One region of the Planktothrix sp. FACHB-1355 genome, then DNA from elsewhere that is predicted to be linked to it. Evidence: riboswitches for the same ligand, from Rfam matches in the RefSeq annotation. Region 1 holds a riboswitch; the other holds the start of a gene.

Region 1 (4,733 bases):
CTGTGGTTATGATGACTGTGGTGCGCGTGATTATGGGCAGAATCATCGTGAGAGTGATCGTGAGTATGGTGATGGCGATGTCCGTGTCCGTAATGGAAATGATCGTGGGCGTGAGAATGTCCGTTGCTGGAGGAATTAAATGCTAGGCGGAATTTGCACATTTCGCAGTTCATCTGCACTTGACCTAGCTGAGTTTCAATTTCCCGTTCTCGCAATACCCTGAAAAGTTGGGGATGAAGCCCCATTTCCGGTAAGCAAGTCATGGCAATATGGGGATATTGCTCTTGCTGTTGGGCGGTGATATCGAAAATCTTTTTAACCAGAAGTCCGGTGAAGAGGAAGTACGGTAAAACTATAATCCGTTTGGGTTGGTAGAGTCTGGCGCGACGGAAACCTTCTTCCAAACGGGGATGAGTAATGCCGATAAAGCAAGTTTCGACTGTCAGATAACCGCTGCCTTCCCAAAGGATGCGGGCGAGTTTGTATACGTCGCCGTTGGCATCCGGGTCGCTGGAACCTCGACCGACAAATAGGAGGACGGTATCTTCTCGCTTCCACTCCGGTCGATCGAGTTCGGCAAGGCGCTGACCCCACAATTCTAATATCCCTGGCGTGACGCCAAAATGACGCCCGTAGTGAATCTTTAGCTGGGGATGCCTTTGTTTTGCCCGGTCTAATTCGTTCGTGATGTCAAACTTGTTGTGCCGAGCTGCAAATAAAAGTATTGGCAAGGCTGAAAGTTCGGTGTAGCCTTGTTCGACGCATTTGTCTATTCCCTCTTGAATTGTAGGGCCGGTCAGTTCCAAAAAGCAGGGTACGACGGGACGAGAGGTGTCCAAAGCTTGATAGGCGGCGGCAAATTCTAGAAAACTCTGCCTTCCATCATCATCTCTGCTGCCGTGACCGATCGCCAGTAGAGGACGTTGCAGCGGCAGAGGTGGCAATTCTAAGGACTGGGAGTTAGATAAAGAAGTCGGACTGGATGAATTGGCAGCAAACATTAATATAATCCTTTCCCGTGCGAGGCAGGAAATTATGGTGGACAGTTGCAGGTAGGCATTCTGGCTTACGAAGCAGTTGACGCTCGCTTACAGCTGCCGCACAGCCTCGGAGTTACACCGAAGTTTCCCTACTGTGTCAAGTTTCAAACACGCTTTGATATATTAACCGATCGCGCTGCTGCCCAAAATGCGGGGGAGGGGGAGTAAGTCAAAAGTCAAAAGTTAAAAGCCAAGAGGAAGAAGGGATATGGGGGACAAAGAAAAATTTTCCTGGCAAGCAACTACTGACAAGAGATCCCAAAGAGGGAATTTTCAATCCTCACGCTCGTATCATTCTCACCTGGGATAATGGAGTGAACCTTTCCCTGTAGCATATGCAACAATCATATTAATGCCATCGAAATTGAAAAACTTTTTCTTGTGCCTCAATTAATTAAATTCTCCAGCTTTGCTAAGTTGGTGTTCCTCTTATCGCCCATATACATAGTTGATGAACTTGAGCCAATAGTTGCATAATTAATACCAGAATACAAGCAGGAGTGATGGGGAAACGGGATAATCTGCCTTCAAAATGGCCAGAGCGTCTCCTCGTACACGACGATCGTAAATCTATTTTAACTTCTCTGGAAATACAATCTATTTTTACGTTTGGCTTTTTCAATCAACTCAATCCATTTTAGATTAAGTAGTGATGTTGGAAGTTCCCGGTCTTAAGTACATTTGCGATTACATTAGCGCGGCTGAACAATGTCAATTGCTGGATACGATCGATCGTCAAGTCTGGTCAACAGAATTAAAAAGAAGAGTTCAGCATTACGGTTACAAATATAATTATCAAAAACGCTCGGTTGAATCATCGCTGTATCTGGGCGATTTACCGGATTGGTTACTGAGTATTGCCAAACAACTTTATACAGACAAGTTAACGGAAAGTTTACCGGATCAAGTAATTATTAATGAATACGAACCCGGTCAGGGAATAGCTGCACATATCGACTGCGTACCCTGTTTTGGCGAAACGATTATTTCATTAAGTTTGGGGAGTGTCTGCGTGATGGACTTTACTCACAGTCAAACGAAACAAAAGATACCCATTTTGCTATTGCCGGGAAGTTTGCTTATCTTACAGAAACAGGCTAGATACGAATGGCAACACGGGATTGCACTTCGTAAGAAAGATAAGTATAAAGGCAAGGAATTTGTAAGAACGAGAAGGATATCTCTGACGTTTAGAAAGGTCTTAGGAATTACCGCTCGAAACGAAGTGCAATTGCTTTAAGGACTCGCTCAGTCCAATTGCGATCTTCAGGAGAAATTACGACTACTTCAAAACCGTACTTTTCCCCTTCCAATCTAACTCCTTCAGAATCGTCTACGTGCAGGTCTATACCAAATATTTTGGGGTTTTTGCTGAGCGTAGAATTGCTTGGATTGCGTCTTAGATAAGCATGATAAGTAGCTTGATTAATCACTTTTGCTACATGAATGCCGTAGCAAAACAACCACAAACGTACATAAAAAGGCGAACGATAAGAAGTTGTATAAATCCAAACTTCGCACCCATATTGTTTCAATTTTTGCATCAGTTCGCGTGTGCCGAGGCGCAGCGGTTCGTTAATCCAGGGCTTGAGAAAAAACGGTACTCGGTTTGGTTCTCGCTGGACGCAACCTTGATGGCAAATAAGGGTGTCATCAAGATCGAATGATATTCGCATAAATTTTAAGATATTACTTGAATAATTCTAGACATTCGGCTTTTAAAATACCTTTTGTAACTGGAATTTTCCTAAATCCTTTGGCAATGATTTCTTCGCAAGGTAAATCAATTTGAGAAATGCCTCGCTCAATTAAATCTTGAATGGAAGCACCGTAAACAATTTCTGATATGCCTGCCCAAATACAGGCTGTGGCACACATGGGACAAGGTTCGCAAGAGGTATATAAGGTATAGCCTTGGAGAGAGTAATTGCCAATTTTGGCGGTTAAACGACGAATGGCGTTGATTTCTGCGTGGGCTGAGGGGTCGTTATCTCGCTTGACGGTGTTATGGGCGGCGATCGCTACTTCGCCATTTTTGACTATCACCGTACCATAGGGAGCGTCGCCTTGTTTTGCTTGCTCGATCGCCATCTTCATGAAATCTTTGTGATTCATATCGTTAGGGTTACTGTTAATTCAGGATTCGTGCAGGGGAAATACGGATATGGCAACGCTGAAAGCTGCAAAAACATAGCCAAGTTTCCGTATTTTCCCTTAAGCTACTTAACTTGTCTCCTAGATATACTACGTTTATTGCTGGCCTTTTTTAAGGTTGGTAAAAAAACAGAAGCGATACCCGATCGACATCCGTTGCCAACTCTATTTTTCCTGTGATTGCGATCGAGATCGCTTAAATAATGGATCTGCATCGGTAAAGTGGACAGGGAAATATCACAATTTCTTTACAGATCGATCGCTTTCCACTTTAGAAGCCTGAAACATAATAAAATCATCGAGTTCAAGCAAAAGCGATGTCTAACTACATTAACCTACTTCCAGCCGGCTTGTTCGAGTTATTTGCTGAAGCCACCAGTTCTGGACGCATAACTATTGCCGATCGCTACGGATTAATGGCAGCACTTTTGCAAAATAGTTTAAGCGAAGAAGAACAAAGCATCCTCGATCGACTACTGTACGGAGTGCGTCGGGGACGCCCGCAAGTTGTGAATGAGATTTCTAATGTGGAGTAAATCAGATGAATCGATCCACTTGACATCAAACGAAAAGATTGATAAGAGTCGCTAAAGTTCTCAATGGGCTGGGAGAGGAAGCTCTGTTATTTAAAATAAATACAAATTAAAGCCCTTGAATTACTCTATCAGGGGCTTTAATTTTGTTTTTCGCTAAATAATTTGAAGATCGATCGGCAATATCAAAATTGTGAAAAAATTTTACATTTCAAAATTTTTACCTTAAATACTGTCTAGCTAGTAGTTAAGGCAGAGCGATCGATCAACTGTTTAATTGTCGGTCTATAGGGCTGAGTAGATGCGACAACCTCTGTGAGATCCGGCATTTCTTGCCAGCAGTGGGAACAAAACCAGTAAACGCGGCTATGTCTAATGTGGCGCAGTAACTGATTCGAGCAACAAAGACACTTAGTCATAACATTCCTCCAGCTAAATACAGACTGTATAGTTTGTAATCTTTCTCGTTATTGGCGAACCATTGTTTATTCAAATTTGTAGCTCCACTCTAGGTTCTACAAATGCTAATACTTTCCCGCTTAGTGGCTCCTACAAGGAATCAGATCGCCTAAGTAACTTTTTGGAAAAAAAGGAAACTCCAGTACAATAGAGAGAATTTCTGCTTGTTGGTAACATTTGTTATAAATCCTAGTATTTTATACTCTGGTGAAATGTTCTAGATTAAAACATCGGCAGGTTTAATTGCTTGTGGTTAAAAGCAATTCAGCTCTATTGGTTTAACTTGTCAAATGAAGTATAACCAACTATTAAGCTGCTCCTGTTTTGAGATTAAACCAACAATGTGGAGATCCCGCGCAGAAACTTTTTTTTGTCTATTAAATATCAAACCACGCTAGCTGCGATTTTTCTGTTAAAAAGATCACAATTTATTAAAAAAAGTCTGAAAAACAAAATTGCTCGTCCAAAAGTTCGATCGAAGTGCTGAGGGTTAGACAAAATCGGCAACCGGTTACTCTGGAGCATAGATTTTGTTTGCACTGTGTCA
Region 2 (6,505 bases), on a different contig from region 1:
TCGTCATCTGCCAATTGTAGACGACCAGAGTACTTTAGTTGGCCTGATTACCCATCAAAGCCTTCGAGAAGTTCTGCAACCGGCAGATTGGATGCGCTTAAGACGAGTTACAGAGGTAATGACAACTCAGGTAATTCAAGCGCCCTCAACTATCTCCTTAATACAGCTGACCCAGCTGATGGCACAAAAGCGTGTCAGCAGCGTAGTAATTGTACAAAATGCTCAAGGACAGAAATCCACAGAGACGCAGGAGGCCGATCGTTCGTTGCCCCAATCTGCCTCGATCCCAGTGGGGATAATCACAGAGCGGGATATCTTACAATTTCGAGCCTTGGGATTGGACTTCTACAAAACTAAAGCAGAAACAGTGATGAGTAGCCCGCTGTTGCCAATTCGATCGAGCGATTCTCTCATCGCCGCTCACGAAAAAATGCGCCAGCAGCGCATCCGGCGCTTGGTAGTTTTGGGAGATGCTGGGGAACTGATCGGTGTGATTACCCAAACCAGTCTCCTGCAAGCCCTAGATCCGATCGAAGTAGATGCCTCCGTAGGAGCTTTGCAGCGAGTAATTGAGGAGCGCACAGCAGAACTTGTGCAGACCAACAAGCGACTGGAACAAGAAATATCGGAGCATCAAAAAACGGAAGCAGCCCTGCGTTTATCAGAAGGTCGTTTGGCTGGGATTCTGAATATCGCCCAGGATGCTGTTATCTCCGTTGACGAACAAATGTGCGTTCAACTCTTCAACCAAGGTGCAGAAAAAATATTTGGCTACACCGCTGCTGAGGTTTTGCAGCAGCCAATCGACTTGCTCTTACCTCCCGGCTTCACAAAAGCCCATCGCCAGCACATTTTTAGCTTGTACAAACCCGCTGATGGGGGGCAGCAGATGGCAGGGCGTCGGGAAATTTGGCTGCGGCGCAAAGATAGAACCGAGTTTCCCGCCGAAGCTTCCATTTCCAAGCTGGATCTCCCAGAAGGAACCGTATGGACGGTGATTTTACGCGACATCTCCGATCGCAAGCGGACGGAAGAGGCACTTCGGCATCAAATGGCGCGAGAGCGTCTCCTCGCCTCTCTCTCCCTGCGAATTCGTCAGTCTTTAGATATAAATACAATTCTTAATACCACCGTTGCCGAAGTGCGACAATTTCTCAAGGCCGATCGAGTGATTATCTATCGCTTTCAGCCTGATTGGAGTGGCGTTATAGCGGTAGAATCTGTTGGCCCTGGCTGGGTTCCTATTCTGGGCACAACCATTCACGACGTATGCTTTGCGGCAAATTACTTAGATCGATATGAAAACGGTCGCATCGAAGCAATCGAAGATATCTACACCTCCGGGATAAGTCAGTGTCGCATCGATCTACTGGCTCCTTTACAGGTCAGAGCCAACTTAGTAGTTCCCATCCTTAAAGAAACCAGGGCAGCAGAAGGGCTGGTTAGTACAGGCGTCCTTTCAGAGGCAGCAGAGCAGCCGCACGATATCGTAACTCAAAACTCAGTACAGGCGAAGCATTCGCGCTCAGAATCTAGTGCAATAACGCCAAAACAGAGCGCGAATCCTGATGCTTCCACTACCATAGCCCCTTCTCTTTGGGGATTGTTGGGGGTACATCAATGTTCGCGAGCCAGACGATGGCAGGAATGGGAAATCGATCTGCTCAAACAATTGGCCACACAGGTGGCGATCGCTCTCCAGCAAGCAGAACTATACCAAAAGTTGCTCGCCGCTAACCAACAGTTGCTGGAACTAGCTTCCTCAGATGGATTAACCTTGGTGGCAAATCGCCGTCGCTTTGACGAATACCTCAATCAAGAGTGGCGGCGACTGGTAAGAGAGCGAGAGCCACTATCGCTGATTCTCTGCGATGTAGACTTTTTCAAAGCTTACAACGACACATACGGTCATATCGCAGGTGATATCTGTTTGCAGAAAGTGGCGGAAGCTATTCGTCAAGCCACAAGACGCCCAGCCGATCTGGTGGCCCGCTACGGCGGTGAAGAATTTGCCGTGATACTCCCCAACACACACTCTGCCGGGGCAGTTTATGTAGCCGAGCAAATCCGTGCCAAAGTCGCAACTATGCAAATTGAGCATCCCAACTCACAAGTAAGCCAGTTTATTACCCTCAGTTTGGGAGTTGGCAGCACGATTCCCGACTATCAATCTTCACCTGCTCAGCTAATTGCTGCGGCTGACCAAGCGCTTTATGAAGCAAAAGCACAAGGACGCGATCGAACTGTGGCCCACAATGTCTAAATTCACGATCCTATTTACCAATGTACAAACAGTACGATACAATATCGAAACCAAGTCGGTTCTGACGGGGAGCAGCCGTCAGAGGTAACGGGGAAAGAACGGTGAAAGCCCGTCACTGTCCCGCAACTGTGATGAGGCAATATCTTTTTGTCTCTAAGTCAGAATGCCTGCCGACTTAGACATCACTCCTGAAAACATCTGCGAGGTATGGATGACTGCACGTTCTATTTCGATTCGGAAAAAAGCGATTAACTTAACTTTATCGTTGCCCGTACAAGCGACTCTTTACTTATCCCTTTCTTCTCTGATACTCTGGACAGTTTACTTCTCCACATACCCAACTGCACATAACAATCTCCATTCTCTGCGTCACAGCACTTTGCTCGTCGGCTGTCATTAGTCATCAGTCATCAGTCATCGATCGAATGTTAGCGGTTAGAAGGAAAAGACCGCTAACAATTAACTTTTGACAGACGAGTTTTGAGTGACGGCTCATCATCGGCAAAGCACAAATGAAAAGAAGCAAACATCTTTTAATAGGTGCGATCGCTCTGATGGCGATCGCCTGTTTTCGTTCCAGTGGAGTAGCTCAAAATCCTCAACCAACAGTACAATTAACAACTGAACCGACTGTTGGCAAAATATTACCATTTCAGGCGGCAGCTGCAACACCTCAATCGCCAGCACTTCTAAAGTTACAGGCTTTAAATACATCCGGTAAACCTTTAAAGGACGCCAGAATTCACCTCAGTATTCTCACACCACCTCAAAATCCCTGGTTTGCCACCGATTTTCCCATCGTGGAAGGAACAAAGTTACTGGATATCGAAACGATCGCTCCCGACGGCAAATTGCAAATCCAGCAAATTTTGCCAATTCGAGGAAAATATCAGTTATTGGTAAATGTCACGCCAGTTGTTGCCAATGAATTTACTCCAATTCAGCAAAACTTGAGCGTTTCTGTCGCTGAAAATGCGGTTAAATGGCGGAATTTTGCTATTTTAGCAGCAATCCTATTGCTGGTAGGATTGGCAGGTGGTTGGGTAATCGGAGGAAAACAAAAAATCCAGCCAGGAGAAATCGCGCCGTCACAGGTGCGATTGTTGCTGAGTGGGTTAACTGTAGTAGCGATCGCCGCACTGCTATTTGTAAATATCAGCGCCGAACTCGCAGAATCTCAAACACACTCACACCATCACTCTCACGAAGATTCTTCCTTACAGGAAAAACCAACTATTATCAATGCGGGAATCAAACTGGAACTATCCGGAGACAGTCACGCCACAGTCGGTCAGCTTGCTAACTACCAAATCCAAGCAACTGACACTAAAACAGGCAAACCAGCTAGCAATTTAGCTTTTCAGATCGAGACAATTCAGCTAGAAGATAATTGGGTAGCTTTTGCTTATAATGGCAAAACTGATGCTAAGGGAAACTTTGCTTGGGGTCAGCAATTTTTCGATGGCGCACCTCATCGAGTAGAGGTAGAATTTTCTCCGAAAATTAATGGCGATAACAAATCTTCACCTTTAAAATTGACTAAAGCGATCGAAGTAGAAGGGATCGCGCCTCCCCTGTCACTGCGGTTAATTTCTCTCGCTTACTTTACAGGCATCATCGCCATAGGCTTAGTCATAGGACTGCGACTGCCACATCCTCAAACAAAATAATTAAACCTGAAAATGCAACATACTTTATTTGTTTGTACAACCTGCGCCACCGTTTGGAAAGAAGGAAAGCCACAAGGAAAAAGTGGCGGCGAACAATTGCTAGAAAATCTCAACAAACTTCATCAAAACTGGGATTTAAAAGATAACTTTACTATTCAGCAAGTTAAGTGTATGAGTGCTTGCAGCCATGCCTGTACCATCTCATTTGCTGCACCAGGAAAATACACTTATTTATTTGGCGATTTACCAGTCGGAGATAGTGCATCTGCTATCCTGGACTGCGCCTACCAATATTATGCTAAAGCTGATGGTTCGTTACCTTGGTCGGAGCGACCCGAACCTCTGAAAAAGGGTATAATAGCGAAAATTCCTCCTTTAACAGAGGCGAGAAGTTAGATTTTTATACTTTGCCAGTTCGGCAATCGCCAAAAACAATTAATTCGAGCGATTAATTAAGACAAGATTCTTGAGAGTTAGGATAGTTTTATGGCCGGAAAAATTCCAGTTACTGTAATTACAGGTTTCTTGGGTAGCGGTAAAACCACGTTGATTCGGCAAATGCTGCAAAATAATCAAGGTCGCCGAATAGCTGTACTTGTTAATGAATTTGGCGAGTTGGGAATAGACGGAGAATTGTTGCGATCGTGCCAAGTTTGCGATGAGGAAGAAAATCCTGCTAGCAACATAGTAGAACTCACAAACGGTTGCCTTTGTTGCACGGTACAGGAAGAATTTTTACCAACTATGCAACAAATTTTGCAGCGAAAAGATAAGCTAGATTGCATCCTGATCGAAACATCGGGATTGGCTTTACCGAAACCGTTAATTCAAGCATTTCGGTGGCCGGAAATTCGCACGGGTGCTACAGTAGATGGTGTCGTCACGGTGGTAGACTGCGAAGCCATTTCATCTGGTACTCTCGCCAGCGATATCAACGCTTTAAACGCGCAAAGAGAAGCCGATCCAAATTTAGATCACGAAACGCCGATCGAAGAACTGTTTGAAGACCAATTGGCTTGTGCGGATATGGTACTCTTGACAAAAGTCGATCGAGTAGATTCGCAAACACAAACGCAAGTACAAAATTGGCTGAAACAGCAGTTACCGCAAACAGTGAAAATTGTGCCTTGCGATCGGGGAAATATCAGTCCAGAATTGCTCTTGGGATTCAATGCTTCTGTAGAAGATAATTTAGAAAGTCGTCCCAGTCATCACGATGAAGAAGAAGACCACGATCACGATGACGAAATTAACTCGGTTTACTTTATTTTCGATAAAAATTTTGAACCGCAAGCATTGGTAGCTAAGCTGCAAGATTTGGTAGAAAAGTTGGAGATTTATCGCATTAAAGGTTTTGTTGACGTAGCGAACAAACCAATGCGGTTAGTGCTGCAAGGAGTAGGCGATCGCATCGAATATTTCTTCGATCGACCTTGGCAAAGTTCCGAACTGCGTCAAACAAAATTGGTATTTATCGGTCGCGACCTCGATCGCACTCAAATTGAGTCAGCGCTTTTGGAAATGTGAAGCGATCGCAAATTATAATTGGTAAACAAAAATCCGATCCCTCCTCTTTGCCTTTCAAATGCCGTACAGCCAATTTACTACCATTAGCAAAGTAAAAGCTGCCTTCGATCTTACAGTTTTGGCTCTTCCGTACTTGAAGTGATAATAAAATGTAATGAATGCTTTGGAAAGCCTGTCATACAAGCGTTATACCTTTCGTAGAAGTACAAAATCTAACTTATTAGTTTTAGACCCTTGAGCTTCGCTCTGCTCAAGCCAACCGGCAAATTGATTAGCAAAATTTATCACACTAAGTACGGGAGAGCCCAAAACGAGAGCGTCAACAATATGCCGAAGAAAGTTGAATTTCCCTTTGAAAAAGCAAGACGAATTACCCCAGAAGAAGTGATGGCGGCTGAAACTGCTATTCAAGAGCAGTTTGGCATCAATTATTCTAGAGTTGGAAGACCGCCAAAAAATGAAACAGAAAAATATCAAGCAGTATCAATTCGACTTCATCCTCAAGTGATTGCTTGGGCAAAAGCGGAAGCAGAAAAACGAGGAGTTGGTTATCAAACTATTATTAATGAAGCTTTGCTTAAACTTTCGGTATGACAGGTAATTATGATGCACAGAAGTGAGGCGCGATCGCTCTATCGGTGAAAAAAGATAAAGTGCGTTGGCGTAGCCTGCCTAACGGGATATCCCGTAGCCTGTGTGTCAGCACTTATCGCATTTTTCAGCCTCGTCTCGATCGTGTCTGTCTCTCACAGATTGCTTATGATAAATGTATTATCCTATGTCTGGGAGTTTAAACCATGTCTCTCGCTGAGTTAATTCCTTTGGTGAACAATCTGAGCCAGTCAGACAAATTATCTCTCTTCAAACTCCTAGCCGTGCAAATCCCAAAGGCTGAATTACAAGTTATCTTTTCTGCATCAGAGTATCCAGTTTGGTCGCCCTACGACGCAACGGAAGCGGCAAACATTCTGATGCAGATGATTCGGGATGACCAAGAGACATCTACTCATGCCTAGTAAAATCGAGTTTCCCTTTTCTGACGATG

The links. Region 1 has a riboswitch for cobalamin ahead of H6S82_RS16880 (sirohydrochlorin chelatase). Riboswitches for the same ligand answer to the same signal wherever they lie in the genome.
Positions count from the first base shown of each region.
Region 2: linked by a shared signal. The riboswitch ahead of H6S82_RS12185 (CbtB-domain containing protein) and the one ahead of H6S82_RS16880 (sirohydrochlorin chelatase) in region 1 are both predicted to bind cobalamin.

Region 1 covers NZ_JACJUP010000400.1:468-5,200, reverse strand. The annotation lists gene H6S82_RS16880 (sirohydrochlorin chelatase) at 1-1,001, opposite strand, end outside; cobalamin riboswitch at 1,034-1,169, opposite strand; gene H6S82_RS16875 (alpha-ketoglutarate-dependent dioxygenase AlkB) at 1,693-2,280, shown strand; gene H6S82_RS16870 (hypothetical protein) at 2,249-2,716, opposite strand; gene H6S82_RS16865 (nucleoside deaminase) at 2,730-3,155, opposite strand; gene H6S82_RS16860 (hypothetical protein) at 3,512-3,730, shown strand; gene H6S82_RS16855 (hypothetical protein) at 3,964-4,146, opposite strand.
Region 2 covers NZ_JACJUP010000229.1:607-7,111, forward strand. The annotation lists gene H6S82_RS12180 (diguanylate cyclase) at 1-2,263, shown strand, start outside; cobalamin riboswitch at 2,303-2,453, shown strand; gene H6S82_RS12185 (CbtB-domain containing protein) at 2,427-2,663, shown strand; gene H6S82_RS12190 (hypothetical protein) at 2,776-3,933, shown strand; gene H6S82_RS12195 (DUF1636 family protein) at 3,946-4,329, shown strand; gene cobW (cobalamin biosynthesis protein CobW) at 4,420-5,460, shown strand; gene H6S82_RS12205 (BrnA antitoxin family protein) at 5,788-6,054, shown strand; gene H6S82_RS12210 (hypothetical protein) at 6,258-6,476, shown strand; partial or broken gene H6S82_RS12215 (aspartyl protease family protein) at 6,469-6,505, shown strand, end outside.